One region of the Desulfosporomusa polytropa genome, then DNA from elsewhere that is predicted to be linked to it. Evidence: riboswitches for the same ligand, from Rfam matches in the RefSeq annotation. Region 1 holds a riboswitch; each other region holds the start of a gene.

Evidence for each region. Region 1 has a riboswitch for molybdenum cofactor ahead of ACZ449_RS06680 (sigma-54-dependent Fis family transcriptional regulator). Riboswitches for the same ligand answer to the same signal wherever they lie in the genome.
Region 2: another riboswitch for molybdenum cofactor. It lies ahead of ACZ449_RS17695 (hypothetical protein); the one in region 1 lies ahead of ACZ449_RS06680 (sigma-54-dependent Fis family transcriptional regulator).
Region 3: another riboswitch for molybdenum cofactor. It lies ahead of moaA (GTP 3',8-cyclase MoaA); the one in region 1 lies ahead of ACZ449_RS06680 (sigma-54-dependent Fis family transcriptional regulator).

The regions. Positions count from the first base shown of each region.
Region 1 covers NZ_AP042400.1:1,025,642-1,036,174, reverse strand. Annotated here, with positions in the region: gene ACZ449_RS06685 (molybdopterin-binding protein) at 1-769, opposite strand, end outside; gene ACZ449_RS06680 (sigma-54-dependent Fis family transcriptional regulator) at 1,087-3,126, opposite strand; molybdenum cofactor riboswitch at 3,217-3,331, opposite strand; gene ACZ449_RS06675 (beta-class carbonic anhydrase) at 3,453-4,022, opposite strand; gene rsgA (ribosome small subunit-dependent GTPase A) at 4,063-5,142, opposite strand; gene ACZ449_RS06665 (aspartate dehydrogenase domain-containing protein) at 5,368-6,153, opposite strand; gene ACZ449_RS06660 (GGDEF domain-containing protein) at 6,204-7,301, opposite strand; gene brnQ (branched-chain amino acid transport system II carrier protein) at 7,536-8,894, opposite strand; gene ACZ449_RS06650 (QueT transporter family protein) at 8,967-9,776, opposite strand; gene ACZ449_RS06645 (energy-coupling factor transporter transmembrane component T family protein) at 9,816-10,533, opposite strand, start outside.
Region 2 covers NZ_AP042400.1:3,398,474-3,407,728, reverse strand. Annotated here, with positions in the region: gene ACZ449_RS17715 (formate--tetrahydrofolate ligase) at 179-1,939, shown strand; gene ACZ449_RS17710 (TOBE domain-containing protein) at 2,133-2,336, opposite strand; partial or broken gene ACZ449_RS17705 (IS3 family transposase) at 3,011-4,323, shown strand; gene ACZ449_RS17700 (hypothetical protein) at 4,507-6,192, opposite strand; gene ACZ449_RS17695 (hypothetical protein) at 6,280-6,711, opposite strand; molybdenum cofactor riboswitch at 6,887-7,002, opposite strand; gene modA (molybdate ABC transporter substrate-binding protein) at 7,430-8,242, shown strand; gene ACZ449_RS17685 (Gfo/Idh/MocA family protein) at 8,366-9,255, opposite strand, start outside.
Region 3 covers NZ_AP042400.1:3,301,885-3,312,417, reverse strand. Annotated here, with positions in the region: gene ACZ449_RS17330 (DUF169 domain-containing protein) at 1-112, shown strand, start outside; gene ACZ449_RS17325 (molybdopterin-containing oxidoreductase family protein) at 148-2,343, shown strand; gene ACZ449_RS17320 (4Fe-4S dicluster domain-containing protein) at 2,343-2,885, shown strand; gene nrfD (NrfD/PsrC family molybdoenzyme membrane anchor subunit) at 2,900-3,865, shown strand; gene ACZ449_RS17310 (GNAT family N-acetyltransferase) at 3,880-4,344, shown strand; gene ACZ449_RS17305 (MBL fold metallo-hydrolase) at 4,386-5,174, shown strand; gene ACZ449_RS17300 (flavin reductase family protein) at 5,203-5,796, shown strand; molybdenum cofactor riboswitch at 5,813-5,944, shown strand; molybdenum cofactor riboswitch at 6,222-6,351, shown strand; gene moaA (GTP 3',8-cyclase MoaA) at 6,546-7,526, shown strand; gene moaC (cyclic pyranopterin monophosphate synthase MoaC) at 7,529-8,005, shown strand; gene ACZ449_RS17285 (MogA/MoaB family molybdenum cofactor biosynthesis protein) at 8,033-8,521, shown strand; gene ACZ449_RS17280 (MOSC domain-containing protein) at 8,568-9,002, shown strand; gene ACZ449_RS17275 (molybdopterin-binding protein) at 9,041-10,063, shown strand; gene ACZ449_RS17270 (molybdopterin molybdotransferase MoeA) at 10,087-10,533, shown strand, end outside.

The DNA.
Region 1 (10,533 bases):
CTCCTGCGGCCCTGATGCCCGAAGGTGTTACATCATCTGGATCGACAGACATACCACCGGTAGTCACAATCATATCGGCACCTTCGGCAAGCAAACCATGAATAGCTTTAGCAATCATAGAAATATCATCAGGTACAAATACCTGCCGCAGAATCGAACTTCCCAAATATTCAAACTTATCCGCCAATACTGGTCCGAAACAATCCTTGATCCGGCCATGATATACTTCACTACCGGTAGTGACAACACCCACCTTACAGGCTTGCAAAGGTTTGACCTCCACCACCGGATAGTAATCAATCCCAATTTGTTCAATTTGTTGAAGTTTCTCGGCCTCAATCACCAACGGAATAATTTTGCAGCCTGTAACCTTTTTCCCCGCATCCACCATCTGATTCGTGTGTAAGGTAGCTGCGGCCACTTGATCAATATCGTTGATCCTTTCCAATGCTTCTGTATTTATTTTTAGCAAGCCAAGAGTATTTGCTCTTATTTCGACCTTACCTTCTGAAGCCTCATCTAAGTGTAGACCTTGCCCTGCTATGGCCTTAGCAAATCTGGTTGCTGCATCATTCTCATGAATAGTTTGCGCATTTACTTCCCAGACATAAATATTTTCCTTGCCAATATCCAGCAACCTCGGGATATCTTCTTTGCAGATAACATGTCCTTTCCTAAAAGCTTTGCCTTTGCGTTTTCCCGGAATAATTTCAGTGACATCATGACAGAGAACCATACCTTCTGCCTGATATACAGAAACTGCTCTCATTGATTGCCCTCCTTAGCTGATTCTCATCTACATACAACGTGTTAAATATTTTTGCAGGTAGGTGGTGCGTTGGCAATGTATCACCTACCTGCGCCTGCAAACTTCTTTACTGCGGAATATATACCTATGTAATTTCTTGCAATACTAAATATTTGTAATATATAACTGCAAGATTTATACCAACTATAAATACCTCCCAAAAAATTAAGAATCAGTAGGGTTTCACCCTGCTGATTCTCTAAAATTCTGCTACATGTACCTCAATATGTTCACAAGTGTCACTTAAAACTGTCACATAAAAGTGACAGTTTTATCCACTATTTATATATTTCGTACTGTTTCATTTTTCTGTACAAGGTATTTCGCGAAACTCCCATGCTTCGCGCTGTCAGACTAACATTTCCTCTATGGGTAAAAAGCATCTCAAGAATTTCCTGTCGTTCATGTTCCTCTAGCATAAAACGCCGCCCCTCTCTCCCACAAAAGGATTCTGCAGCGTAATGGATTGAAGAAGTCTGTTTCTCGGTATCGGTAACAGCTGCTTGCAAATTACATATTTCTTTCGGCAAATTCTCTAGATTTACTATTTGCCCTTCTGTCAGACTGGCAATCCGTTCTACCACATTCTGAAGTTCACGCACATTCCCCGGCCAATCGTAATGCACAATTCGGTCAACCACTTCTGTAGTAACTACGAAATTTCGACCATGTTTGTCTAGCTTTTCCAAAAAGTAATTAAATAATGCGATTATATCCTCTGAACGTTCTCGCAGCGGCGGTATTGTAATAGATATAACATCTAATCGATAATACAAATCTTTGCGAAACGTCCCTTTTTCGACTTCTTTCAATAAGTTTTTGTTGGTAGCGCAAATCACTCTTACATCAACAGGAATTACCTTATCACAGCCAATTCTATTTACTTTTCTCTCCTGTAATACCCGCAAGAGCGCTACCTGCTGCTCTAATGGCATATCGCCGATTTCATCCAAAAATAACGTTCCCTCACAGGCGAGTTCGAATTTACCTGGCTTGCCCCCGCGTTTAGCCCCGGTAAAGGCACCATCGGCATAGCCGAATAGTTCACTGCCAATAAGTTCCCGAGGTATGGCTCCGCAGTTTACCGCGATAAAAGGCCCGGCATTACGCTCACTCCGATTATGGATAGCCTGGGCAAATATCTCTTTGCCTGTACCACTTTCGCCTTGAAGCAGCACGCTGGATATTGAGGTCGCAGCAAGAGAGGCTATCCTGACGGCTTCCAGAATGGCTTTACTTTCGCCAATAATATCACTAAACTGCAAGGTCCCATAGTTTCCATTAAAACGATTCACCAAATTTTGAATTCGTTTAATGGGCCGCAGAATAATAACGCCGCCTGTCACAATTCCCTGTTCATCGGTAACAGGCTCCCCTGAAGCCCAAAATTGACTGACTTCACCATTAATATCCAGCAAGACTTCAGTATCTGGACAGGATTCTTTGCACATTAGCATCCTTCGAACAAAAGTATTTTTAGTCCCTAAAATACTTTCCACCTGAACTCCGCGGGTATCCTCAGACTTATTTATACCAAAACCAAGTATTTTTTTGGCAACAGGGTTCAGTTCGCTAATAACTCCATTATTGTCCACCATAATTACGCCATCAGACATCGTATTGAAAATATTCGTCAACCGGTTATTAATTACACTTAGTTCCTTATTTTTCTTGCGAATCCCCAACTGCGCCATAATTGCTTCCGCTGCCGCCATAACCATCCCCAGTGTATGCAGATGCGCAGCAGTCGATTTGCCGGAAACATCTAAAATTCCTAGCACGTTTCCCCACTCATCAAGTATCGGGGCTGCCGAACAGGTCAGACAGTGATGTTTGCGGCAGTAATGTTCAGATCCTGAAACCTGAATCGGCTTCCCTGTAACCAATGTTGTACCAATGGCGTTAGTACCAGCCTCAGCTTCACTCCAACTTGCTCCTTGAAAAAAGCTCACAGTCATTGGATTCGTCAGGGTATCCTTATCGCCAAAAATTTCCATAACATAGCCACGCACATCAGTTAGTGCCACAACAAATCCAGAGCCTGCAACAATTTGATACAAGTTATCCATAAATGGCTTAGCAATAGTAATAAGGTCCTTATTTTTCCGCAACATAACCTGCAGACTAGCAGTTTCCAATCGGTGATGAATTGCTTCATCATTGGGATTAACCTTGGCTTGGCGACACCTTACCCATGAGTCCAAAATTTCTGGTCTAACCGAGTACTTATAACTTTTGTCAGCACTTTTTAGAGTGGCTGTAAATTTTAGCCACCCGGCCCAAGTACCATCAACTGTGTTCTCGGCATACATAGCCATAAGTTCATCCTCCTGTACTCATTTTTCAAAATACCATTTCCCGAAAAAAACAAAAAACAGAGCACGCCAAAAGGACGAGCGCTCTGTCTCAATAACTAGCACTGACTCCTTTCCGCACCGGGAGGCTTATCGGTTTCCCAATAAACCCGTTGACCTGATGGTCTTAGTTTCCTTTAGCCCACCAAATTCGGAGTTACTGAATATTCAGTTCAGTTTATAGTATTCGGTATTTATGACGAAACTCCTGCACATCAAGTAAATAGGTTTGAATATACTGGAAATCCCTTTACCTAATTTCAAAAAAGACCACTACGCTAACTCACCCATTATACATGCTGGTAGCCGTCCACGATAACCTCAAGTTGTCCTGTATGCGGATTAAATATCAAGCCGTGAATAGGTACATCCTTAGGGATAAGTGGATTATTACGGATTTTTCTAACTACTTCTTCTATATTATCTACCGGATGATGAAAGTGATCTATCCAATTTATTAACTCTGCTTCTATCATTTTGATGGCATCTGGTGAAATTCCACGTGCTAACATCTTTTGAATAAGACTGTCAGCTGTTGTATGAGCTAATCCACAGTCAAAATGCCCAATCACCATTACTTCTTTTACACCCAGCTCGAAGATACTTACAATTAAGCTGCGAATCGTAGCTTCAAACGGACCAGTCACCGAATTCCCGGCATTTTTTATCACTTTTGCTTCGCCACGTTTGATGCCCATTGCTGGCTCTAAAAAATCTACTAATCTTGTATCCATACAAGTAAAAATCGCTAAATGCCGATTAGGCAATTTATTATTCTCGGGATAATCTTGAATAGCTCCTTCCACTAAATATTCCATGAAATTACTATTAGCTGCTAGTACTTGTTCTAAAATATTCATAACGAATCTCCTGTTATACTATCTGGTTTACTGCAAATAACTATCGGCGTTTGTTCTTCTCTTTTATTGATCGGTTTGCTTCTTTCATCCCGCCAAGACTTCCAAACATCCGTTTGACCTTTGCTTGTTCAAGCTGGCGTGAGTTCATTCCCTGATAGGTCAACTCGGCCTGGAGTTTTTGGTAGCTTATGAGGCGTTCGATCAATAGGGTACCGGTTTCAATAGCAGTTTTTATCGCACAACCAGGCTCATTCTGATGGCTGCAGTCGTCAAAACGGCAGTTTTGCGCCAATTGTTCGATATCGGCAAAGGCTTTAGACAAATCGGCAGTTTCTAGCTGCAATTCACGCATACCAGGAGTGTCGATCACTACACCGCCTATTGGAAGCACGATCAGTTGCCGGTGTGTTGTTGCATGGCGTCCTTTATCATATTGATCGATTTCTTTGGTTACAAATACTTCGGTGCCTGCCAAGCGGTTGATTAACGTCGATTTGCCAACGCCTGACGAGCCGATAAATGCCACCGTTTTACCAACGTCAATATATTTCGTAATCTCAACATAGCCTTCCTCACTCAGGCTAGACGTTACAAGTATATCGACGCCTGGGGCAATCGGACGCAATTCAGACAGTTTTTCAGATAAATTAGAGCAAAGGTCTGCTTTGGTAAGTATGATCACGGGGATAGCCATACTATCCCACGCGATAGCCAGATAGCGTTCCAACCGCCGCAGATTAAAATCATTATTTAGTGACATGCAAATAAAGATCGTGTCAATGTTGGCGGCTATAAGCTGACGTTCCTGCGCTGTTCCGGCCGCCTTGCGCTCAAGCATGCTTGAGCGCTGCAGAATCACATTAATGATAACATGACCAGCAGTGTCGCAAATACGGTCAACCATAACCCAATCTCCAACCGTAGGATAATCGCTCTTATCTTTCACGGTAAAGACGAGCTTACCTGAAACCTCAGCCGTCATTTCACCCTCTTCAGTAATGACTTTATATAAATGTTTGTGTTGAACTGACACTCGTGCTATGTATAACCCAGCATAAAGTCTTGATTCTTGTTCCAATAATTCGGTCAGTCCAATTGTATATAAATTAGTTTTACTCATGTTATTTGTCCCCCCATCGGTTATCTCAAATTAAAAATCAGTAAGGAGGGCAAAAAGGCAGTTGTTATCCTGCAAGCACCTCCCCATTTGATACCGACTCCGCAATATATGCTTTAACCATAATATCCAACTCCTTTCCTTGTATTTTTAGTATAGCACAACAGCCGTAAAATCATAGGACCGGCATGACAATTATCGTACGACAACTAAATTTTTAAACATTACCTAAAATACAATCGGCGCTACGGCATTTTGCAAAACTTCAATGACGCTCCAGGCGGCAATTGCGCTGGTACGGGAATAGATGTTGAGCTCGGTGCGTACTTCCTCACCTTGGATTTCAATCTTGTATTCATCGCCTTTGAAACCCGGTACGGCGGTGATATTCATGGTTGTATTTCCCGGACCAGCGCTGGCAAGAGCGGTCGCGATTGCCACATTTACTTTGGTTGGCAGGATGGCGATTGCTTCCTTGGTTGTCCCGCTGAATACCTGCTGCGGCGACATGATATCCATTAATTCATCAGTGAACAACGGTGTATTTTTAAGCGAAGCCGGCGCTTTCTGCGAGCTAATGGAAGCTGTAATCGGGCTCATCAACGCAGCGGTACGCAGTACATCAAAGCCACCTACGGCACCACTGGCAATGTATACACGTCGCTGGTTCTGAGCGGCGGTATTTTTTATGCATTCGTAGAATTCCCTGTCTGCAAAGGCGCCGATTGACAGCACAACGATATTTGAGCCACCGTTCAATATTGTTTCACTATATTCCTGTATGGCTTTTACCGATGCAGCTTCAGCTGTGTAATCTGGCTTCATCGCCATAAGTTCAGCAATATCGGCACAGGCCTTGCAGTTGTGGCGCTTGGCAAATGCATTTGCATGATCGTAGTCTCTTCCCATAACTGCAATAAGTTCATATTCTGGCAGATAACCGTCTCTCAAGGCATTAGCTACAATTTCATTAAGATAGCCACAACCAATAAGTGCTAGTCTAATTTTCCCCATGGTATGCATGTACCTCATTTCAAGTTGTTGGATTATATATCTTAAAATTACTACAAAACCGCCGTTACTAACTTCTTTTTTTCTTTCTGTTCATACATAAGCTTATCACAAAGTTGAATAGCCTCCTGTATATCATTATAGTTATTGTTATATATGGTTATGCCATAACTAAATTCAATACGATATGACAGGTTGCCGCTTTCGTTATATGCATTGATTTTATCAATTAGTATTTTTATATATGTTTCTACTACTTCTCTATCATTCTCGTTGAGCAAGACAATAAACTCATCACCGCCCATACGGAAAACTCCGTTTCCTGCGAAAACAGCTTCTAACTGCCGCGAAAATAACTGCAATGCTTTATCGCCCTCATGATGTCCTAACATATCATTAATGCTTTTAAAATCGTCCAGATCAATATTTACCACTGCTACAACAATATTACGTTTTCTACGCAAATTTGTAAGATATTCATCATAAGCTATGCGGTTACCCAATCCTGTTAATGGATCAAGCTTGATCTGTCTATACACAATAAAAATATAGTTAAATATAACAGCAATCGCTACACTATTCCAAATCGTTAAATATATTAAATAGTACAACTGAATGCTAGACAGCACCGCGGGAAATGTTGTAAGCAAACTGAAACTTACTAGTTCTTCTCTAGTAAGTTTCTTGCGGCTATCATATAGCAATAGAAGGTTTACTGTGTAATAAAAATAGCTTATTAATGGTGAAACAAAAAACAGTGGTCCCCGTACATAAATATTCTCATTGCTTATACTAAAAATCCAATTAAACTGGCAGCTACCTAATGATAGAATACTATGTATAACAAACGGTACACTTAGCCAAAGCACCATACTTATATTTATTTTTTTGTATTGGTGCGTTATTTTATATACATACAGTGCCACACATATTGGTACCAACGGTGTCAACACAAAACCTAATGTATCTACCAACTTATGTGCATTAATAAAACTAATGTAATTACTAGAATTAAGCACTACACTGAAAATTTCTAATACCAAAATTACTATTGTTAAAAACAGCAATACCCAAAACGACCTCAGTGCTTGCTTCTTTTCTTCAAAAAAAAGATAAGCATGTACAGCAATACTAGACAATACTAGTACCATAAAAATATTCATTTGAATCATATGCAAAGTGTTAATTGCTCAGCACACCCTTCAATAACTCTAGTAATATCTAATAAAAGCAGTATATAAGCAAAATAGTCATAGATTACTTTACTAGTAATCTATGACTATTTTCTTCATCAAAAACAATATATCCTGCATGAGTCTTACAAATCTTAACAAAAACTCTCTTGGGTGTGTACATAGAGATATAATAATTTCATTAAGGCTACTCTAACATGATCTTGCTGGATTTTTTTGAAAGACCACAATCAGCCAGCCCAAAGATAGCCCAACAAGCATCGGTAGTACCCAACCCATTCCAATAGCAAACAGTGGTAAAAAAATATGATACAATGCCAACAAGTTTTGAATGAAGGACTCATTCTTAATAAGTTCTGGCAGTGCATTAAGAGCATCGCCTACACTGGCAAACAATGTACACATCGTTGTTAATACATATACAATCTGACGACACTTAAACAGTGGCGATAAGAATGCCAAGATGATCAAGGTAATTGCTAATGGATATAGAAACATTAATACGGGGATCGATAAAGAAATAATCTGTGTCAGCCCAACATTGGCAATCACGCACGACATGATCGTAAATACAGCCACATACGCTCTATAGCTAAGTGAATTGGGGAATAATTTGCGAAATGTTTCTGAGCAAGCAGTGATTAAACCAATCGCTGTTTTTAAACAGGCAAGTGTTACGATAATCGCCAATAAAAAGCTGCCTGCTGAACCAAAATAATAATTTGCAATTTGCGCTAAGGCAATCCCGCCATTTGCGGATAGCTCATATTGAGCAACACTAGTTGCTCCGATATAAGCCAAGCAGCTGTAAATAATTCCCATTAAAAGAATACTTACGATACCTGCTTTCACCGTACCGATGGCAATATTCCGCGGAGTTTGCACCCCTAAATCCTTAATTGTCTGAACAACGATAATACCAAAAGCCAGCGAAGCTAATGCATCCATCGTATTATAGCCTTCGGTGAAGCCTTTAAAAAACGGTTCTGTAACATAGGCACCATGAATCTCTGCACTTGCAATAATCCCCATTGGGCTTAAAAAACTTATAATAACCAAAAAAGCTAAAAACACTAAAAATAGCGGATTTAAAATTTTTCCAACCCAAATTAGAATTTTATTTGGCTTTAACGAAAAAGTAAATGCAATAAGAAAAAACAGAACCGTAAAAACAGCTAAGCCTAGAGACTGATATTCGGTAGCAATATAAGGAGCTACCCCAATTTCATAAGAAACATTCCCTGTCCTCGGTAACGCAAAAAAAGGGCCAATCGTTAAATACAATAAAATGGTCATAAAATAGGCATAGAGGGGATGAATCCGGCTAGACAAGCCAAATAACCCATCACTTTGGGAAATGCCAATTGCCACCACGCCTAAAAAAGGCAGACCAATCCCGGTAATGAGAAACCCCAGCGTAGCAATAAAAACATTGCCGCCAGCTTCTTGTCCCATATGTACAGGAAAAATTAAATTCCCGGCACCAAAAAACAACCCAAATAGCATGGAGCCAATTAATACATACGATGATAATGTCAAGCGTTTATCCATAAAGACCTCCATTGCGCCGCTACCGCTGCGACAAATAGTAATAAAGAACGGCGTAAAGACTCTTTTAAAACATTATTTCTGCATAAACCCACCGATAACAGTAAGCGCCACACCGATACCCGCAAGAAGCGCCACTCCAGCATTACCCACCTGTCCCTGAGCGAAGCCGCTTGCAAATACTGCTTGCCCACTCAAACCAAGGGCAGCAATCAGACCAACCGTAAATCCTCCGACAATACCAACGACCATCAACAACGCTCCTACTTTTGCCATTGCTGATTTTTTATCAAGATACTCTTCTTCAACAATATCTGTCCACAATAAATCCCACTTTTTTATACGCGGATATAAAATCAGCATCAACGGAATTCCTAAAACTATGGATGGTATCGAGTTGTTCACACTAATAATTGTTGCCAACGCAGCAAAAGGAACCAACTGTAATACCTCACATCCCCAGGCAATAATCAACGCACACGACATAGAACTCATTATTGCTATCACAACAAAATTAATGAGTTTTTTTGTATTGTTAAGCAGTAATGGATCTTCATCCTTTTCATCGACCATCCCCAGCTTGCTCCATAATTTGTAAGGAACATAGGCAGAGAAAAAATTACCAATAAAGCCAAATACGCTGCCAACTCCCAGCGTACCAAAAAAATCGCCAATCAAGTTGCCAATCGCCGCACCCCAGGCCCCAGCCGGTCCAAATAACAGTCCCAGCACAACAGGGAACGCATTAGCCGGACGAACTTCAGTAAAACCGGGGATCAGCACCAATGCCTTGAACGGGATAAGCAATGCAGCAAAGATGGCGGCGCTCAACGCCACCAGAACCACCATTTTTGTATACTTCCACATGCCAAATACTTCTTTCATGTTTTTCCTCCTCACAAACCACTAACCGTTCCTTCACCCTCACCAACCAGCCACTAGCTCAAGATACAGGCTGCCTAGCAACAGCAAACTTATCACCGTTAATAAAAATAAATCCACTGGCTTAAATGCGATCTGTAAATAACTGCTCCGCTGGCTACTATAACCAAAGCCTTTAGATTCTAACGCCATTGCAAACACATTGGTTCCCCGAATAACCGAAATAAAAACCGGTATCAACAACGGAAGATATTTTTTTATTCTTGTTACCAGATTACCAGAATCTAAATCTAACCCTCTGGATCGTTGGGCCTGACTAATGATATAGGTCGTACCAACAATCATCGGTACCAGTCGGATGGCAGTAGAAAAGGCAAAAGCTACCCGATATGGGATTTTTAGCTTTTGCAAACCCATTGATATTTCTTCTATCTTGGTAGAACTCAGAAATATCATCCCGGCAATAATCATTACATCCAGTTTTATGCCTGTCGCTACGCCATACAATAAGCCTTCCTGCGTAAGCGGACCAATAAATATTGTAACACCTTTTCCGAAAATAGACCAAATAACCACTGAAAAAAGATTGATCATAATCAAAATTATTTTTATACGTTTCAGATTCGAAAGCACTTTCCCCGATAAACCATAGGCAATAACCAACAAAGTAACACCGAGCAATACTGGAATAGCCTTAAACATCAGCACAACTGCAAAAGTTGCAAACATGACAATAAGCTTGGTGCGTGGATCTAAACGA
Region 2 (9,255 bases), 2.4 Mb from region 1:
AGGACAACCAATGGGAACTGCTAATGCACATGGCTTGTTTTTTACGTGCAAAATGCAGTTACCCCGGATTATTTAACGCTTAAATATAAGGAGGTGGTGTGAAAAAGAAGTTTGTTGGCAGCAATGGAAGTATGCTTACGAAATTAAATGAAAAGCAAAAAAAGGGGGATTTATTATTATGGCATGGGATCCTACAGTAATGAAAGACTGGCAAATAGCCGAAGCAGCAGAGGGGAATATCCCTTCTACCGAGAAGTATCAGGAAATAATGGGACTGCAAAAAGACGAAATCATTCCTTACGGTAAAACTCCGAAAATTGATTTCTTAAAGGTAATTGATCGTCTGAAGAATAAACCAGATGGTAAATATATTGAGGTAACTGCCATTACTCCTACCCCGCTTGGTGAAGGTAAATCCACTACGTCAATTGGTATTATGGAAGGCCTTGGCAAACGTGGCATGAATGTCGGTGGCGCGTTACGTCAACCTTCTGGTGGCCCGACTATGAACGTTAAAGGTACTGCTGCTGGCGGCGGTAACGCTTTATTAATTCCAATGACTGAATTTTCGCTTGGTTTAACTGGCGATATCAATGATATTATGAATGCCCATAACCTGGGTATGGTTGCCATGAACGCTAGAATGCAACACGAAGCCAATTACACTGATGCCGAGTTGGCTAAAAGAGGCCTAAAAAGACTGGATATTGATCCGAAAAATATTGAAATGGGCTGGGTCATTGACTTTGCTGCTCAAGGTCTTCGTAACATCATTATGGGTCTTGGTGGTAAAAAAGATGGTTTCATGATGCATTCTAAATTCGGGATCGCTGTTGGTTCTGAGTTAATGGCAATCTTGGCAGTAGCTAAAGATTTGACTGATATGCGGGAACGTTTCAAGCACATTGTAGTTGGTTATAACAGACAAGGTAACCCAGTTACTACTGGCGATCTTGAAGTTGACGGTGCTATGACTGCCTGGATGCGTAATACCATCAACCCGACACTCTGCTCTACTGTGGAAGGTCAGCCTTGTTTTGTTCATGCGGGTCCGTTTGCTAACATTGCAATTGGTCAGTCCTCAATCATTGCTGACCGTATTGGTCTTAAATGCTTTGATTATCATATTACTGAGTCTGGCTTTGCTGCCGATATCGGATTCGAAAAATTCTGGAACGTTAAATGCCGCTTGAGCGGACTTACTCCAAACGTTTCTATCCTGGTAGCAACTGTTCGCGCTCTCAAAATGCACGGTGGTGGACCTACCGTTATTCCAGGTCGTCCGTTGCCTGACGAATATACTAAAGAAAACCTGGGTCTACTCGAAAAAGGTTGCGAAAACATGGTACATCTGATCAACATGATCAAAAAATCTGGAATCAAACCAGTTGTTTGTATCAATGCTTTCTACACTGATACCCCGGCTGAACATGCTTTGGTTAAGAGAATTGCTGAACAGGCTGGCGCGCGCGCTGCTGTTTCCCAACACTGGATGAGTGGTGGCGAAGGCGCTCTTGATTTGGCTGATGCAGTTATGGATGCTTGTAAAGAAAAAGTTGATTTCAAATTCCTGTATCCGCTGGAAATGCCACTTCGTCAACGTGTTGAGAAGATTGCCACAGAAGTATATGGCGCTGATGGCGTTGACTGGGCTCCGTTGGCTGAGGAAAAAGCTCAGAAATTCGAGTCTGATCCTAAGTATGCCGATTACTGCACCATGATGGTTAAGAGCCACCTGTCCTTGTCGCATGAACCTACCTGGAAGGGTGTACCAAAAGGCTGGAGATTGCCGATCCGCGACATCTTGGTCTATGGTGGTGCCAAATTCCTCTGTCCGATGGCTGGTGCAATCAGCTTGATGCCAGGGACTAGCTCTGACCCTGCTTATCGTCGCATTGATGTTGATGTTAAGACTGGTAAAGTTAGCGGTTTGTTTTAAACCACTCTTAAAGGTGATACCTGTTGCTGTGAAGTTATGGCTCATGATTCCAAAGGGATACCGGTAGTGACTGCCAAGTAGAAATTGATGAAATCGAAAAGTGTAGATAAAGCTAAAACAGAGGCATTGACTAACCCTTACTTTGCGGGGTGAGTCAATGCCTCTGGATTTATTGGCAGGTACGTGGTTACAATTATTTAAGAACCATCATCTCAGTAGCCTTTACCAAAGCCGTAACCTTGTCTCCAGGAGCTAGGTTTAAGTCTTCAACAGAATCTACCGTAATGGCAGCTACCAGTTCGGTACCCTTATAATCCATGATGACTTTAGCCATAACAGTCCCTTTAACAACTTCTTTTACAGTGGCTTCCAATTTGTTTCTTCCGCTAATTTTCATTGTAATCAACACTCCTTAGTTTTTTAATATCCTTGTAACTAGTATAGCATGTTATATGACAAAAAACAATAAAATTACCCATTTAATCCTAAATTTAACCGTATTTAATCAAATTAACAATATAAATCTATATATCGCCGGATATCGCTAATTTAAGATGATTATCGCTAACAATTACGTACTGAAATAATGGTTATATTGGTAAGTGTTCGTTGGTTTGCTAGATCGGCGGCAACACCCCTCCTGTGGGACATGGCAGGGCTAACTGTTTTCAACATAAGCTAACATAAAGTACAATTGAGTTGTGTAAATGAAATAAAAAGAGGACTATCGCACGCACGATAGTTCTCTTTTTAATATATCAAAGTATAAGATTTGGGAGTCGCGGAGGCATTATAAAACAAGGGGTGTCAAGTACAAAACCCGGCACAGGCAGCCGTAAGGTGGTACCTCGGTATCCCTCGTAACCCCCGTAACCCCCCGGCCTTTGCCGGAAAAAGCGTTCCGCAGGAGAAAAGCCGGGCGGTATTCCGTTAAAAAATCCGTACTGTTTGAGCGTGAACCGGTACCCCGATAATGGACACTATTATAAAGTCCGTATCGGGGTTTTTGTATGTTCATAGAACGAATAAATGTATATAATGAAATTATTAATTACCGGAGGCGGAATTTTAGTGAGTAATATATTCTATAGCGAATCGGATCAACACATCCTTCTGAGAAACCCCAATGTAGAGAAAGTAACTGACCGCTATATCTCGTATCATTCCGATTTTAAAATTAGAGCGGTCAAAGAATACTTATCTGGAAAGAAGCCTAGACAAATTTTTATTGACAATGGCTTCAATCTTCAACTAATAGGAGACGATAAACCATTTGTCTGTATCAAAAGATGGCGTATCATTTTCAAACAGCGTGGTGAGCAAGGTCTGAGAGAAGCGGGACGAAGTTCAAAAGGTATCCGTTTAACAGGCAGAGAGTCGTCCATTGAAGATAAGTTAAAAAAGGCCGAGGCCAAAATTTATTTTCTTGAGGCAGAAAATGAATTGTTAAAAAAGATACGGGAGAAAGAAAGAAGGCGTTAAATGCTGCAGAAAAGTTCCAAATCATATATCGAGTCATACGAAAGTATCCGAAGTATCGTATGATTAGTTACTTATGTGAGATAGCACAAGTTAGCCGTAGCGGGTTCTATGCCTGGCTGAAGGCAGCACCTAGTCGATACCAGAGAGAAGAGCATGACAGAAATGATTATAAACTGATTGAAGAAATATTTATTGCTACTAAAAGAAAGGGTGGCTGGCGCACGATAAAGATGAATCTAGAAAGAGAGTACGCAATTCTTATGAATCACAAGAAGATTTTGCGTATTATGCGAAGGTTCCAATTGGTTACGGTGGTGAGACGGAAGAATCCGTATCGAAAAATGGCAAAGGCAACTCAACCTCATAAAACGGTATGTAATCTGCTAAAGCGCAAGTTTGATCACCACGAGCCGCAAAAGGTCATGTTAACCGATATTACCTATCTATATTACGCCGAGGGGCGTAAGGCTTACTTATCGGTCATTAAAGACGGATCAACAAGAGAAATTTTGGCTTACCATCTATCGACTTCTCTCGAAATGGGTCTTGTGATGAAAACGCTGGACCGATTACAGGAAACTTTGGGCGGAAACATCCACCCTGACGCAATTATACACTCGGATCAGGGATTTCATTATACACATCCTGAATTTCAGTGCAGGGTGAAAGAATTATTGATAAAACAGTCCATGTCTAGGAAGGGCAACTGTTTGGATAACGCATCAATGGAGTCATTCTTTGGACATATGAAGGATGAAATTAATATAAAAGAGTGCCAAAGCTTTACTGAAGTTCAGAATAAGATCGATGAATACATTGAGTATTACAATTGCCAACGTTACCAATGGGGATTAAAAAAGATGACCCCAAATCAATATCGGGATCATCTTATCGCTTCCTAAAACGGATTTCTTCTCACTGTCCTAATTTAGGGTACCAGTTCACGTAGCGAGTTTGCGGATTTTAGGAATATCGCCCGGCTTTTCAGCTTTTGGAGGCTTTGGGCCTAGACCTTTTGTTACTTTTGGGGCAATGCCAAAAGTAAAACCCTTCTCCTTGTATTCAAATTCGTAATTAATGCTGGTTCATAGTTCGACAACACGGCCGATATCATTATGTACTGTGGCATTTCTTGCTGCTGTTTCTGCTGCATAGTCCGAATCTGCAGCGTTGACCATCTGGTGAATGGTAAGGGCAATATTAGTATTAGGCAAAAACACTAGATGCTTATTATAATAGCGAATTGGTTTGATCATCTTATAAAAGCAATCGTGGCTAAATTTGCACCGAACATTGGCAAAAATAATATCGGCATGGATAATCAGTGCTTCGTCAAAGTTGCTTGTGTCGCCAAAAAGATATACAAAGTGGGGGAGTTTGCGCTTTAACTTGGCTTGCCAGTTTTCAGAACCGCCGATAACCAAGGCATGAATAGTGCTTAGTCTTTTTAAAGCCGTCTCTATATTGTAATGTTTATTGGATATTGCTGCTTTAAAAATAGTATCAGAGTGAATTGTTTTTATGTCTGCGATTTTTCGAGGGTGATCTTCGATTTGCGCAAGTTTAGTTTTAAGCAGTTGATTTTCCTTGGTCAATGCATTTAACACGAATTTTTGTTTAAGAATCAGATTGTTAATCTCTTCTTCCTTTAAGGCTAGTAAATTAGTTTTTGCAGTCAAATCCGCGCTCATTCTTCGGACCTCTGTTTCACAAGTCTGAAGCTGCTTTTGAAGATTATTCATTTCAGCATATGGAAATGGGGCATTGTGTTCAAAATAATATTTTTTCGTTTTCTTATATTCTCTTACGAACTCAAGTAAATTTAAGCCAAACATTACAAATTCAGCACAATCTAATTCCATCTCTTCTTTGCTTTGTTTATGATTAGAGCGAAATAACTCTGCAGTCATCTTAACAATATAAAGGCGGCAAAGAAGTTCTACATCTCGCTCCTTAACCTGCGTCAAGAGTTTTGGGGAAAACAATGATATTCCTGCTATTGACGACAGATATGCGCTGCAGTGGGCCAAGCCCTCCCAGCAGTGGTCGCCGTTCCAGGGATCGCGATAATTATGAAAGACTTTTTGATATATCAAATTTTTTAGATAGCGGGCCACTTTTTTTACTGATGCTTTATTCAGTCTGCCTCGTAATTGTTGAATTTCGCTAGTACCATCAAGTTTGCTGGCAAGTGTTTGGATAATAGATAAAGTCTCAGGAGTTGATACAATTGCCTTTTTTCCTAGAGCACATGTCATAAACATTGCGAATTTTAAGGAGGCCTGCGGTGGTAAGTCGATGGCTGGATACAACGCAATGAAAGTCTGGAGATATTGTGTTGCGGCGCCTGTAAGAAGATTATGGTGCTGACTATTTTGGGTGGATTCAGCGTAATACTCCGGCTTAACAGCTGTTGATAAATCGATTGTTTCGGAGTTCTTTATGTAATAGTGCAAATCATTCCAGTGTTTTGTTAGGCTGCGTAATAGCTGTTCGAATAAGGGAGAATCGCGACCATCTTCTATAGCCGCAAGCAGCACCCCTAAATATTTTACGGCATAACATTGCCGTTCAATACCGCTGGTAGTGAACAAAGGGTAATTTGCATAGGGAGAAAGGGATGCTGCGGTCTGGTAGCGTGTTTTATCAGTTTCATAGAGTGCGTCAATCTCCTTGTATGCCGAGGTTGTATCGGCAGCGAGTTGAACAAAAAGTGGAAGCGTATCTACAGAGACATTGTCGACTATTAAAGTGAAATCGGAAATCTTCATAAGGCATCACCATCTCTTATGTAATCATGTATTGTTAAATTTCCTTTTGGAGCTATTTTAAAGCAGAACATGTGCTTTGTAGGGGCTTCATTTTTGAAAGATTCGTAGCGTATGCAAACTGCGTTTTGCTGTGAACTGGTCGGGGTCATTTTGGTACGCTGCTGCATTTTTTTTTGCACTGTGTTCGACACTTTCCTGTTGGTAAGACTCAGTAATAATTGTACCTTGCTTGCCGTTAGCTGCTTGTATTGCTGATTTGATTGCAAGAAGAGATTTCGTAATATTTTCAAGGTTGTTTGTCAACGATACAATGGTATTGGCATAGGCCTCAAAAGTGAAGTTGTTCTTAGTCAATTTAGCTTCTTGGAGGGTTTTATAGGTGTCCACAAGGAGTTCCTGAAATGCGTGTTCTGAATATTCTAAGTCAGTTAACGTGTAGCAACCGGGTTCGCAGTCGACCAATAGCATGATTTTTCCGTTTTTTAAAATATCGCTGTGGGTATGGACTCGCTCGAACATAATTTTTCCTCCTATCAAAATAGTGTTATTGACATACAAATGTTCTAGGGTGGAGCATATGCAGGATAGTAAACTTCTAATAAATCAAAATTGCCAAGCTTATCCGGGATGGAAAGGCTTGGCAATGAATTTAAGCAGGCGCAAATCGGATCATAAATAGGCACAAGGAACTGCGCCGCTTAAAATATTGCTCCTTTCCAAAAGGGAGATATAGCCGTTTCCCGCTATACCGATCGGCCGGTTACCATACCTTGAAGGATTAGGTAAATCGGCTAAGAAGCAGACTATTCAATTGTGAGAACTTGAGATAAAAGGCATTTTGATAACAAGAACTAACATAAACAAATATAAACAAGTATAATACTATTATATTTGCTGAGATTATATAAAGCAATAGGGTTGGTATATATTGAGTAGAAAAAATTTAGTTTAGCGATAATGCCGGTAAATATGGAATTATGCCTGTAATTACTGAGTTTTAAGGCTGAACAAGTGTTACTTAAAGAAGTATTTATTATATGGTAATTGCTTGCAATTACCATATAATAAATACTATAATAAAGTTATGTTAGTTTATGTTGGTATAAATTTGTTTATTTTTAAATTAGGGGCGGTCAGGTCATAGCATGGAATTGTGTATTAAAAGATGCTGACAGACATGAGCTTGTCCTGGAGAAATAGCAGCCAGCGCTACTGGCAATGCGAGGGGGAGTTATCTGTGAAAGAGAAGGTTGTAGTTAATTGGCTGTTTATACTGGTTGCAGTTCTGGTTGTCGCCGGAACAATTTGGGCAACAAAGCCTGTTGTCCAAACGCCGGTAAAACTGACCGAGCCTATGGAAATTAATATTTCTGCTGCGCTTGGGCTGAAAGATGCTCTGCAGGATATTCAAAAAGAATATGAAGCGTCTAATCCAAATGTAAAACTTGTATTTAATCTTGGTCCTGCTGGAGTTTTACAAAAACAGTTAGAACAGGGTGTCATGGCAGATATATTTATTTCTGCTTCACCGAAACAGGTGAATGATCTGCAAAACCAAAATCTCGTAGTAGCTAGTACCCGAAAAATACTGGTTAGTGATAAATTGGTACTGGTGGTTCCGAAAAACTCTCAATTGAAAATCGAAGGTTTTCAAGATTTAACAAGGGTCACAAGGTTTGGTATGGGCGAGCCGGGGACTGTGCCGGCTGGTCAATATGCTATAGAGTTACTTAAAAATATTGGTATATGGGAAGCTGTTAAAGATAAAGCCGTACAGGCTAAGGATGTTCGCACAATCATTGCCTATGTTGAGACAGAAAATGTTGATGCAGGAATTGCATTTTCGACGGTGGCCGCGTTAAGCGATAAGGTCAAAGTAGTCGCGGCTGCGCCAGATGGGTCGCACACGCCGGTTACGTTTCCAGCAGTGGTTATGGCTAATTCTAAGCATCCCCAAGAAGCCGAAGCCTTTTTGACATATCTTTGTAGTCCACAAAGTGCAGCAGTCTTTAAGAAATATGGTTTTACTTTTGTTGGTTCAAACCAATAAAGCAGATGATATTGTTAGTAGGTTAACGTAAACGGCCTTGCCTCCTGTGTTGATCAGGAAGCAAGGCCATTAGTATGACTGTTTGCCGGTATTACAATTACCTGGTTTAAGCTATGCCGCTAGTTAATCCTCACAAGGGAACCTTAGCCCCCAGTCGGCACGGGCTGTATCCATTAATCGCATTACTGCTAGGGTATTTTGATGAGTCATGATATCACTCTCCCTTTTTTTAGCGCGCAAACAAGTGACCGTTTCCCGTATTTGATATTCAAAACCATTAATCTCAAAGGGTGAATCGACAGTGGATTGTGTACCATCGTTTTTTTTCAAAGTAAAGTTTTGGAGTGCGGAAAAGTTGGGGAGAATAATCTGGCCTTTAGTACCGAAGACCACAGCTTGTGGTTCGATAACAGAGCCAATGGTTGTAATTAAGTGGGCAGTCATGCCGTTTTCATAAGCTAACATGATACTATTAAATTTATCTGTGCCATATTCGCCCATAATGGCACTTGAGCACATCTGGGCAGGCTGATAGCCTAGCAGCATGGTTGCCACCCCGAGGGCGTAAACACCGATATCCAACAAAGCACCTCCGGCCAGGTTAGGATCAAATTTTCTTACATACCTCGCCCCGGTGGGGGCAAAGCCATATTGGGCCCTGAAATGAATTATGTCCCCAATAGCACCTTCGGCGATAGTTTTGCTAAGCTGCTGGTAGGCTGGGAGAAATTTTGTCCAGAAGGCTTCCATCAGAAACAAATTTTTTTCTTTAGCCAGTTGAATAAGGGCAGTAGCTTGCTCTATGTTGACAGTAAATGATTTTTCACAAAGAACATGTTTGCCATTCTCTAAACAGAGTTTCACGTTTTCATAGTGGGAAGAATGTGGGGTAGCAACATAGATAACATCAATCTCGGGATCACGCACTAACTCTAAATAACTACTATAGGCGCGTGGTATACTATAACTTGTGGCAAATTGACGGGCAGATTCCTGGCTGCGTGACGCGACAG
Region 3 (10,533 bases), 2.3 Mb from region 1:
GACTGTGGATGGGCAGCAAAAGGCAAGTGCATCAGCTGCCGAGAAGTGCTGTGCCTGCTATACTTGTGCCGGGCAGTGTCCGCAAAAGGCCATACAGCTGACAGTCAGGTAAACAAACTAAAATTGCATAAAATTGGGGGATAAAGGATGAGTGAAGTAAAAAAGGCGGCATGTCATTTCTGTCATATGAATTGTGGCATGCTGGCAACAGTCGAAAATGGAGTGGTAACAAAGGTTGTGGGAGACCCGGAGCATCCATTTAATGCAGGGGCGCAATGTCCTCGGGGAGTTTTGGCATTAGATCACCTCAACCACCCCAACCGGATCAACTATCCTCTTAAACGGGTAGGTGAACGTGGGTCAGGTCAATTCAAACGGGTATCCTGGGAAGAAGCATTAGATGACATTGCGGCGCGTTTAACTGCGTTAAAAGAAAAATATGGTGCTGAGACAATCACTACTACCGGAGGAACTAACCGGACTGACGATTTTGCCCGCAGGCGTTTCTTCAATCTCGTGGGCAGTCCTAATGTTGTTCATACAGCTCCTGTGTGCTGGATACCCAACTTTTTAACTGAGGCAGCTTCTTATGGTTGGGCTGCTTTCGATCCTGAAGTTGCAGGGTCCAAATGTGCTGTTATTTGGGGTCATAATGGCGGGTCTTCTTATTTACCGGAAATGCGCGGTATGTTGCAAGCAAAAGAGAATGGTACCAAAATTATCGTTATTGATCCAAACTTCAGTGAAACAGCCTCAAAGGCCGATATCTGGATGCCTTTAAAACCAGGCTCAGACAATGCTCTGGCCCTTGCCTGGTTAAATGTTATTATTAGCGAAGGTTTATATGATTTTAACTTCGTTGACGAATGGACAGTAGGATTTGACGAATTAGCTGAAAGGGTGGAAGAGTACACTCCTGAATGGGCAGCCGAAAAAACCGGTATTTCTCCGGAATTGATTGCGGAGACTGCCAGAATATATGCCATGAGCAAGCCGGCTTGTATTGTTTGGGGGGTTGCAACTGATCAATTAGGTAAAGGCAGTTCAGCTTCAGCGCAAGCGCGGGTTGCGCTGCGGGTTATTTGTGGCAATCTAGATGTTCCGGGCGGCGATGTCATGCCTGGTCCTCATCCGACCTTTATTACTGACTGGGAAATGGAATTAAACGATATGCTGCCGGAAGAGCAGCGGGCAAAACAATTGGGGTCAGATCGGTTTAAACTACAGTCCTGGCCAGGCTACAAACTGCTAACAGAAAATATGCTGCGCGTGTGGGGCAAAAGTATTCCGGCAGAATGGTTTTGTGAAGCTAATCCTTCGACCGTATTTCGAGCCATGGCGACAGAAAAACCCTATCCGGTAAAAGCCTGTATCACATTGGCCAATAACCCGCTGGTGTCGTACGCAAACTCCAAACTAGTTTATGAAGGATTAAAAAATCTTGATTTGTATGTAGTGATGGAGTATTGGATGACGCCGTCAGCTATGCTGGCTGATTATATTTTGCCAGCCGCCTCTTGGTTAGAGCGACCGGTTATGACAACCACATATGGTGTTTCCGATTGGTTGATTGCTTCTGAAAAAGCAATTGAACCTATGTATGAACGTAAAACTGATACAGAGTTTTGGTCAGAACTTGGTCATAGAATGGGGCAAGCAGAGCATTGGCCTTGGAAAACTGATGAAGAAATATTCAAATACCGGCTTGATCCACTAGGCTTAGAACTTGAGAGTTACGAAGAATTTGTTGAGCTCTATCGGATGCATTTTGCTGACAGGGAATACCGGAAGTTCGAAACTCGTGGTGTGGCTACACCGTCAGGAAAAGTTGAATTGAAAATTTCGATTTTTGAGCAACTTGGCTATGATCCATTGCCCCACTATGTTGCACCACCGTTTAGTGCGGAAGCTAAGCCTGAATTAGCCGAGCAATATCCCTTAAGCCTTGTTGCTGGTGGTGGGTTTATGCCTTTCTTCCATTCGGAACATCGGGAAATAACAAGAATCAGACTGCTTAGGCCCTATCCACGGGTTTCCATTAATCCGGCTCTTGCCCAAAAAATGGACATCAAGGAAGGCGAGTGGGTTTGGATTGAAACGCCAACCGGCAAGGTTAAGCAGACCGCATTTATCACCTCGGCCGTAGCACCTGATGTCATTCAGGCAGAACGTGGTTGGTGGTTCCCTGAAAAGGAAATGAAAGCGCCGAGCTTAATGGGCGTATTTGAATCCAATATTAATGTATGCGTGGATGACGATCCGGACACCTTAGATGAGCTTTGCGGTAGTTTTTGCGCTAGAGGCGTTATGTGCCGGATTTCGAAAGTGGAGGGGAACGACTAATGCACTGGGGAATGCTAATTGATTTGACAAAATGTGTTGGCTGCCATGCCTGCACGATTGCTTGCCAAAATGAAAACAAATTACCTTTTGATATGAAATACTGTAAGGTTTCCAAGGTGGGGCCAATTGGGGAGTATCCGAATTTAACTTCCTATAATATTACGCTAGGGTGTATGCATTGCCAAGATGCCCCCTGTGTTGACGGTTGTCCTACTGGTGCTAGTCACCACCGGGAAGATGGTATCGTGACAATCGATCCGGATAAATGCGTAGGCTGTCAATTCTGTATGGTAGTTTGCCCCTATGGTGTGCGCCAAATGAATAAAGAAACTGGAGTCGTTGAAAAATGCTCCATGTGTTTTGAGCGCTTAGACGAGGGTATGGTTACACGGTGTGTAGAAACCTGCCAGTTAAAGGCAAGACATGTCGGTGATCTTGACGATCCTGATAGTGAAATCGTGAAATTGATACGAAAAAATAATGCACAGCCGTTGTACCCGCATTTAGGAACTAAACCATCGATTTACTATATTATGCCGTAGGAGGAGGGACTAGCATGGAAAAACAGCAAGAATATTGGGGAAGTCAACCAGCATGGTACTTCTTTCTAGCCGCAATGGGAGCGATGATGTTTGTTATTGCTGCAGTAACAGACTTGGTAGGAAATCCAATAGCCGGACAAATTAACGGCTGGGTAAGTATCGTGGCATTAGCAGCGGCCGGAGTAGGCGCATTGTTACTATTAGAAGAGTTAACTCATAAAACCAAGGGGCATTTGGTTAATGCACGTCCGTTTGCTTCTGTTATGAGTTTTGGCTCACTCATACAAAGTTTGTATATACCTTTGGTTTTTGTATATGGAACATTTTTCTTCAGTTTTATTCCTTGGGCAGGATTGGGTTGGCTCAAAACGATTGTTGCGGTTTTGGCTATTATAGCGGCGTTGCTCTATGTTACCTACCCAGGCGTAGAGCTGGGTGAAGCAAAAGGCAGAAGCTTTTGGAATGGTGGCGGACTGATTGGTGTTTTCCTAATCAATGGGACTGCAACTGGGGCTGCCGCATTAACTCTGGTGTTGTGTATATTGGGTTATGGTGAGGATGCTTATACTGTTACCATTACGAATGTATTGGCCGCTTTGTTAGTTGCTCAGCTATTTACTATACCTGGCTATGTATTAGGAATGAAGTTGTCATCAGCCGAAGAAGCGCGGCGGGGAGCCAATAAATTATGGAGTGGCGAGTTTAGCTCAGCTTTTTGGGGTGGAGTCGTTATCTTCGGAACGATAGTGCCAATGATAGTTAGCTTGCTATTTAGCTCTGTATATTGGTTGGCTATGGCAGCTGTATTGGTTCTTATTGGCGGGGTTTCTTTCAGAATCGATTTCTTACGAGCTGCAGTACGAGTTGTTTTGCCTGGTGAAGAAAAGGATGAAATGAGTAGAAAAGAAATCGCCAAGCTGGCTAGTGCACTGGAAACCCGTTGGCAGGAAAAGGCTAGTTGGTTAAATCCACAAAAATAAGTAGAGGTATTACTATGAACGACATAGCATTTGCCACTAGCGAAGAGGAAGATGAATTACAAGATTTATTCACAAGCTACGGTATGGGTCTTGCTGGCGATATTGAGGAACACGTACTGGTAAAAGTAGATGACAAAGTGTTAGCTGGGGCGATGTTATCTCAAATTGATACTAACTTCTTTCATTTGTTAGTATTTGCCGTAAGAGAAGAAGGACGTAACAGGGGAATCGGCAGTCAACTGTTACAAGAATTGCTCAAAAAACCTGAAATGTACTGTCATACTCCCTTTGACAGTATTGACAGCTCTTACAAGATTTCGACAGTTGCCAAAGGTGACGCTGTACATTTTTATGAAAAAAACGGGTTTGTCGCTTGTGATTTTTCCGCACTAGCAGAGCCTTATGATGAGCAGTGTGGAAAATGTCCGGACAAAGAGGACTGTAAGCCTGTTGCGATGATCATTGCATGTCATAAATAACAGTATCTTACAAGAATAGGTACAATGAGGAGAGAACTGACGTGGAAGCAACTTTCATATTACTGGGGACTGGTGCAGGGCCTGGCTTACCTTCCTTCTTTTGTGATTGTGTGGGATGCCAGGAAGCCAGAAACAATCCGGAGTTAGCCAGAACACGCAGTGGAGCATTCATCGACACCGGTACTAGCAAGATACTTATTGATGCTTCTCCGGATTTACGGCGTCAACTTATCAAAGAAAACATTACCCAAGTTGACTGTATATTTATGACTCATTGGCACTACGATCATTTTGGCGGACTTGGAGAACTTGAATATTATGTTAAATTAGCTAGAAACGAAGCGATTCCTATATTCTTACCACCAAGTGCAGTAAGACAGTTTACAGAGGCGTTCCCTAATTTGTCCGAAGTTTTTGAGGTTAAATCATGGGAGTTTAACAAGCAATATTGTTTGGGTGCATTACACTTGACTCCTTTGCCTGCAAATCACGGGATAGAAACGGCGGGTTTTTTGCTGGAATCAACGGGTAATAGGCTTGCCTATTACCCGGATACCGCTGGGCTTCCGGCAGCTAGCGCTGCCAAGGTGTGTGGGGTTGATTGGTTGATATGTGATGCGACTTTTCATGGCGAGAATTGGTTTCCCCATGTTCATATGTCAATTGAGCAGGCCGTTGATCTTGGCAACCAAATTCGAGCTAAAAGAACGGTGATTACTCATTTGGCGATCCATTACAGCCAACCAGTGACCACAAAGCAGCTTGCTGAGGAAGTTGCAAAATATGAGAATGTATATGTCGCTTATGATGGAATGCGTATTAAACTTTAGAATTGTTTACGAATGAAGAGGTGGGAGTATGAAAAAGTCTCTAGGAACTAAATTATTTGCTATGCCCTCTCCGGTATGGGTTGTAGGAAGCTACGATGCTAGCGATCAGCCTAATATTATGACTGTTGCGTGGGGTGGGATATGTTGTTCGGCTCCCCCATGTATAGCAATTTCATTGCGAAAATCACGATTGACGTATACTAACATTCTTCAGCAGAAAGCATTTACGATTAATATACCATCAGTGCAACATATCGCTGAAGCAGATTATATTGGTCTTGTTTCAGGTAAAAATACAGATAAATTTGGCGTGACTGGCCTTACTCCGATAAGAAGTGATAATGTTAACGCGCCATATGTTAGTGAGTTTCCCTTAGCTTTTGAGTGCAAACTCCTTCATGCTATTGAAATGGGGGCTCACACGCAATTCATAGGTCAAATTCTTGGCGTCAAAGCAGATGAAGAAATTCTTGATTCAAATGGAACCCCGATGGCTAGTATGATTAATCCATTAATTAGTAGTGCTTCAGACCGCTCGTATTATGCATTTGGAGAATATTTAGGTCAAGCCCATTCACATGGACTGACATTTTTGGATAACCATGAGGGTGAATTGAATTGATATAGATTCACAACTGAATAAAACTGGCACTCCGAACTGCATGACCTAAAGTTATCCATGGTCTGGCAGTCTGAACTACAAGTTCACGGGGTAGTGAAAGAAATTTCACTACCACCCAATCTGGGAAAGGAGGCGCTTCATGAGTTGTTGATATGAAAACTTCTGTGCGCTTTGCATAGAAGTTTTATTTTTCAGACAACAAGTATAACTGTCCATAAGAACTAGCAACAAACAAAATGAAAAAGAAGATTGTTTATTTCAAAATGATACAAAATGATACGATTTTCCCAAAATAAAAAAATAAATAATATATCACAAAAGCTAAGAACGCAATAAAGGCTTTATTTACAAGAGTTTTCTTGGATTGGATAATAGGAAAACTGATTGGCACGAATTTTGCAATAAAGAGTATTTAGAATAATAAATAAAAACTGGCACTCCGAGCTGCATGACCTAAAGTTATCCATGGTCTGGCAGTCTGAACAACTAGTTCACGGGGTAGTGAAAGAAATTTCACTACCACCCAATCTGGGAAAGGAGGCGCTTCATGAGTTTTGAGACAAAAACTTCTGTGCGCTTCTCGCAGAAGTTTTATTTAGTCTACCAGACAATATAAATATTTTCTGGTAGACATAAGAACGACTAAGGCTTGTGCCAGCGTCCTAAAGGACGCCGGCACAAGCCAAGTCTTATCTTATATTCTGAAAGAGATTTCGTTCTATTTAATCTAGGAAGGGAGTGAATGAACTGTGTTTGACAGTTATGCTCGAAGCATTGACTATTTGCGGGTTTCTGTTACAAATAGGTGTAATTTACGATGCAAATATTGTATGCCTGAAGAGGGAGTAGAAGATCTTGGTCATGATATAATACTAAGCCTGGAAGAAATTGCTCATCTCGTTAAGGTTGCTGCCCGGATAGGAATTCAAAAGGTTAGGTTGACAGGTGGAGAGCCACTTGTTCGTAGAAATATTACTAAACTTATTGCAGATATCGCCCAAATTCCAAAGATTAACGATATAGCGATTACGACAAACGGAATGCTATTTGCTGACATGGCAGAAGAACTAAAAACAGCCGGTTTAACTAGGGTTAATTTCAGTTTAGATAGTCTTGATCCGGAAACGTTCAGATATATTACCACTCGAGGCAGCCTGAATGATGTGATTCGTTCGATTTCCAAAGCATTGGAAATGGGTATGGCACCAATAAAAATTAATACTGTGGTTATGAAAGGCATTAATGACCACGAAATATTGGATTTTGTTGAACTAGCAAAAAAAATGCCGCTTCATGTGCGATTTATTGAATTTATGCCTGTAGGGGATTTGCCCTTTTATAAAACAGACCGGGTGGTGACGGTAAGTCAGATTAGAGAGACCATTGAACAAAAATACGAGTTGTATAAAGGTGCAGTAATACAAGGGAATGGCCCGGCCAAATCGTACCGAATACGCGGTGGAATGGGGACAGTTGGTTTTATCAGTGCCATGAGTGATCATTTTTGCAGTGAATGCAATCGAATCCGCATGACAGCCGATGGTAAACTCCGGGGTTGCTTGTTCGCCAAAGAAGAGTTTAATTTAAAATTGGCACTGCAAAATCATGCCAGCGACGAAAAATTGGCAGATATCTTTAGCAAGGCAATTAGAGAGAAGCCACAACGCCATCATATGGATGAAGGTTGGGGTGCGGACAATAAACGTAAGATGTACCAAATAGGGGGATAATAATGGATTTTACGCATTTCAATAATGACGGATATGCTCGCATGGTGGATGTCAGTGAAAAAAATGATACTGTGCGTACAGCTACAGCACAGGCCGTTGTTCATATGCAACCCGCTACCCTGCAAGCTATAAAGAGTGGCGGTATCAAAAAAGGGGACGTTTTGGGAGTTGCCCAGGTAGCCGGTATTATGGGGGCAAAACAAACGTCCAGCCTTATTCCTATGTGCCATCCCCTAATGTTGACTTCTGTAGACATTGAGTTTGAAATAGACGAATTAAATTCAAACATAATCATACGCTGCCAGGTTAAAACCACAGGAAAAACCGGTGTGGAGATGGAGGCAATCAGTGGTGTCAGTGTTGCGGCTATGACCATCTATGATATGAGCAAAGCTATTGACCGCTGGATGGAGATTACCGATATAAAGCTTATGGAAAAAATGGGCGGCAAAAGTGGCCATGTTAAGCGAGATATATAGAGAAGGTTATTTTATAGAGGTGATACGATGTACAAGACAGGGATACTTATCCTGAGTGACAAGGGCGCCAGGGGAGAACGGCAGGATTTGAGTGGCCAGCAAATACGGGAATCTCTAGGACCTCAATATAGCATTGAATATTACAAAATTATACCAGATGAAAAAGATCAAATCGTGAAAGAGCTTTGTTATATCTGTGATGAATTAGCACCGGCACTTTTACTTACCTCCGGGGGAACTGGCTTTTCCCATCGTGATGTAACTCCAGATGCTACCGGGGAAGTGATTGAAAAAGTTGTTCCAGGGATACCGGAAGCAATGCGGTACTATGGTTTGCAAAAAACACCAAAGGCTATGTTATCAAGAGCGACAGCCGGAATTCGGGGAAAGACACTTATTATTAATTTGCCAGGTAGTGTTAAAGGAGTGCGGGAATCGCTTGAAGCTATTATGCCGGCTCTTAATCATGCGTTAGATATTATGCTGGGGACAGCTTCCGAGTGTGGACAGGGTTAATGTAAAAATTCATGGTTGCTTTTGTTAGTATACGGGGGGAATAAATGTGGCAAAGGTATTGGCAGTAAATATAAGTGAAAAAAAAGGTGAGCCTAAGCAGGCCATCGCAAAGGGTTATTTTGAAGTGAACTCAGGCTTGCAAGGGGATGCACATGCCGGTGATTGGCACAGACAGGTAAGTCTGCTTGGAAACGAGAGTATTGATAAGATTAGAAACATGGGGTTTGATCAGCTTGAAACAGGAAGTTTTGCCGAAAATATTACTACGGAAGGTATCATTTTGTTTGAGCTTCCTGTAGGAACTAAACTTAAGATCGGCGAAACACTGATGGAAGTGACACAAATCGGTAAAGAGTGTCACAAAGGGTGTGCCATCAGAGAAAAGACCGGAGACTGCGTTATGCCTAGAGAAGGCATATTTACCATAGTGCTTACCCCAGGATGGATAAAAGCCGGTGATCCAATAGAGCGGATCGGTTAAAGTTACTTTTCTAGGATAAAACGAGAGGGGAAAAATCGATGCAGATAGTCAGAGTGGAAGACGCAATAGGCAATGTGCTATGTCACGACATTACTAAAATAATACCAGGCGAATTCAAGGGAGAAGCCTTTAAAAAAGGGCACATCATTACAGAAGAAGATATACCAGATCTTTTAAAGCTGGGTAAAGAACATCTCTATGTGTGGGAAATGAAAAAAGGATTTTTGCATGAAAATGACGCGGGGCTACGTCTTGCCCGAGCCGTAAAGGGACAAGGACTTAGCATGACTGAACCCAGTGAAGGCAAGATTACTCTTATCGCCGAGCATGATGGAATGCTTGTTATAAATGAAGAGGATCTAAATCGTATTAATATGATTGAAGAGATTGTTGTTGCTACCCGTAATAATAACAGGCCTGTGAAAAAGGGAGATAAGATAGCAGGTGTTCGGGTTATCCCCTTACTTGTTGATGAAACAAAAATAGAAATGGTTGAGAAAATTGCGCAGCAAACCGAGGTTACTGCCGTTAAAGCGTTTCACCCTTATAAAGTGGGCGTTATTACGACAGGAAGTGAAGTTTATCATGGGCGCATTCAGGATAAATTCGGGCCAGTTGTAAAAGCAAAGGTTGAAGGATTTGGGTGCAAAGTACTTGAACACATCCTTGTCCCTGATGATGCAGAGCAAATAGCACAGGCGGTGAAATCATTAATAGCTAATGGTGCTGAGCTGATATTAACAACTGGGGGAATGTCGGTAGATCCTGATGATGTGACTCCTAGTGGTATTAGAAAAGCAGGTGCGAAAATTGTAACCTATGGTGCCCCTGTATTGCCAGGTGCTATGCTGATGGTAGCGTATTTGGGGAAAGTACCGGTTTTAGGGCTTCCGGGCTGTGTTATGTATCACAAAACGACTGTGTTTGACCTTATCTTGCCGTTAGTTCTGACAGGTCAGCAGATTACAAGGCCAATGGTTGTGAAACTTGGGATGGGTGGCTTATGTTTGGAATGTGAGGTTTGTCAGTATCCTGCCTGTTCGTTTGGTACTGGTGCGTGAAAAAGAAGCAGGAGGTAGAAAAAATGAAGACAGGTATTTCATTAGAAGAAGCGCAGACATTGTTATTGAAATTTACCCATCCGGTTAATGAATGTCAGGTGGCGTTGACTGACTCTGTCGGCAGAATTTTAAGTCAAGATATACAAACAGCTATAAATCTACCGCCATTTGACAAATCTCCTTTGGATGGTTATGCTTTACAGGCGAAAGATACAGAAGCCGCTAGTTCATCAAATCCTGCAACCCTGGAAGTTATTGAGGAAGTGCGGGCTGGCTATATGCCTAAAAAACAAGTAACTTCGGGAACGGCTATCAAGGTTATGACCGGGGCTCCGTTACCAAAGGGCGCAGATGTAATTATTAAATTTGAGGATGTAACAAGAACCGAGAATAAGGTCGATCTATATTATCCTCTAAAATCAGGAAATGATATCATTCGAGCCGGTGAGGATTTACGGCAGGGAGAAGTT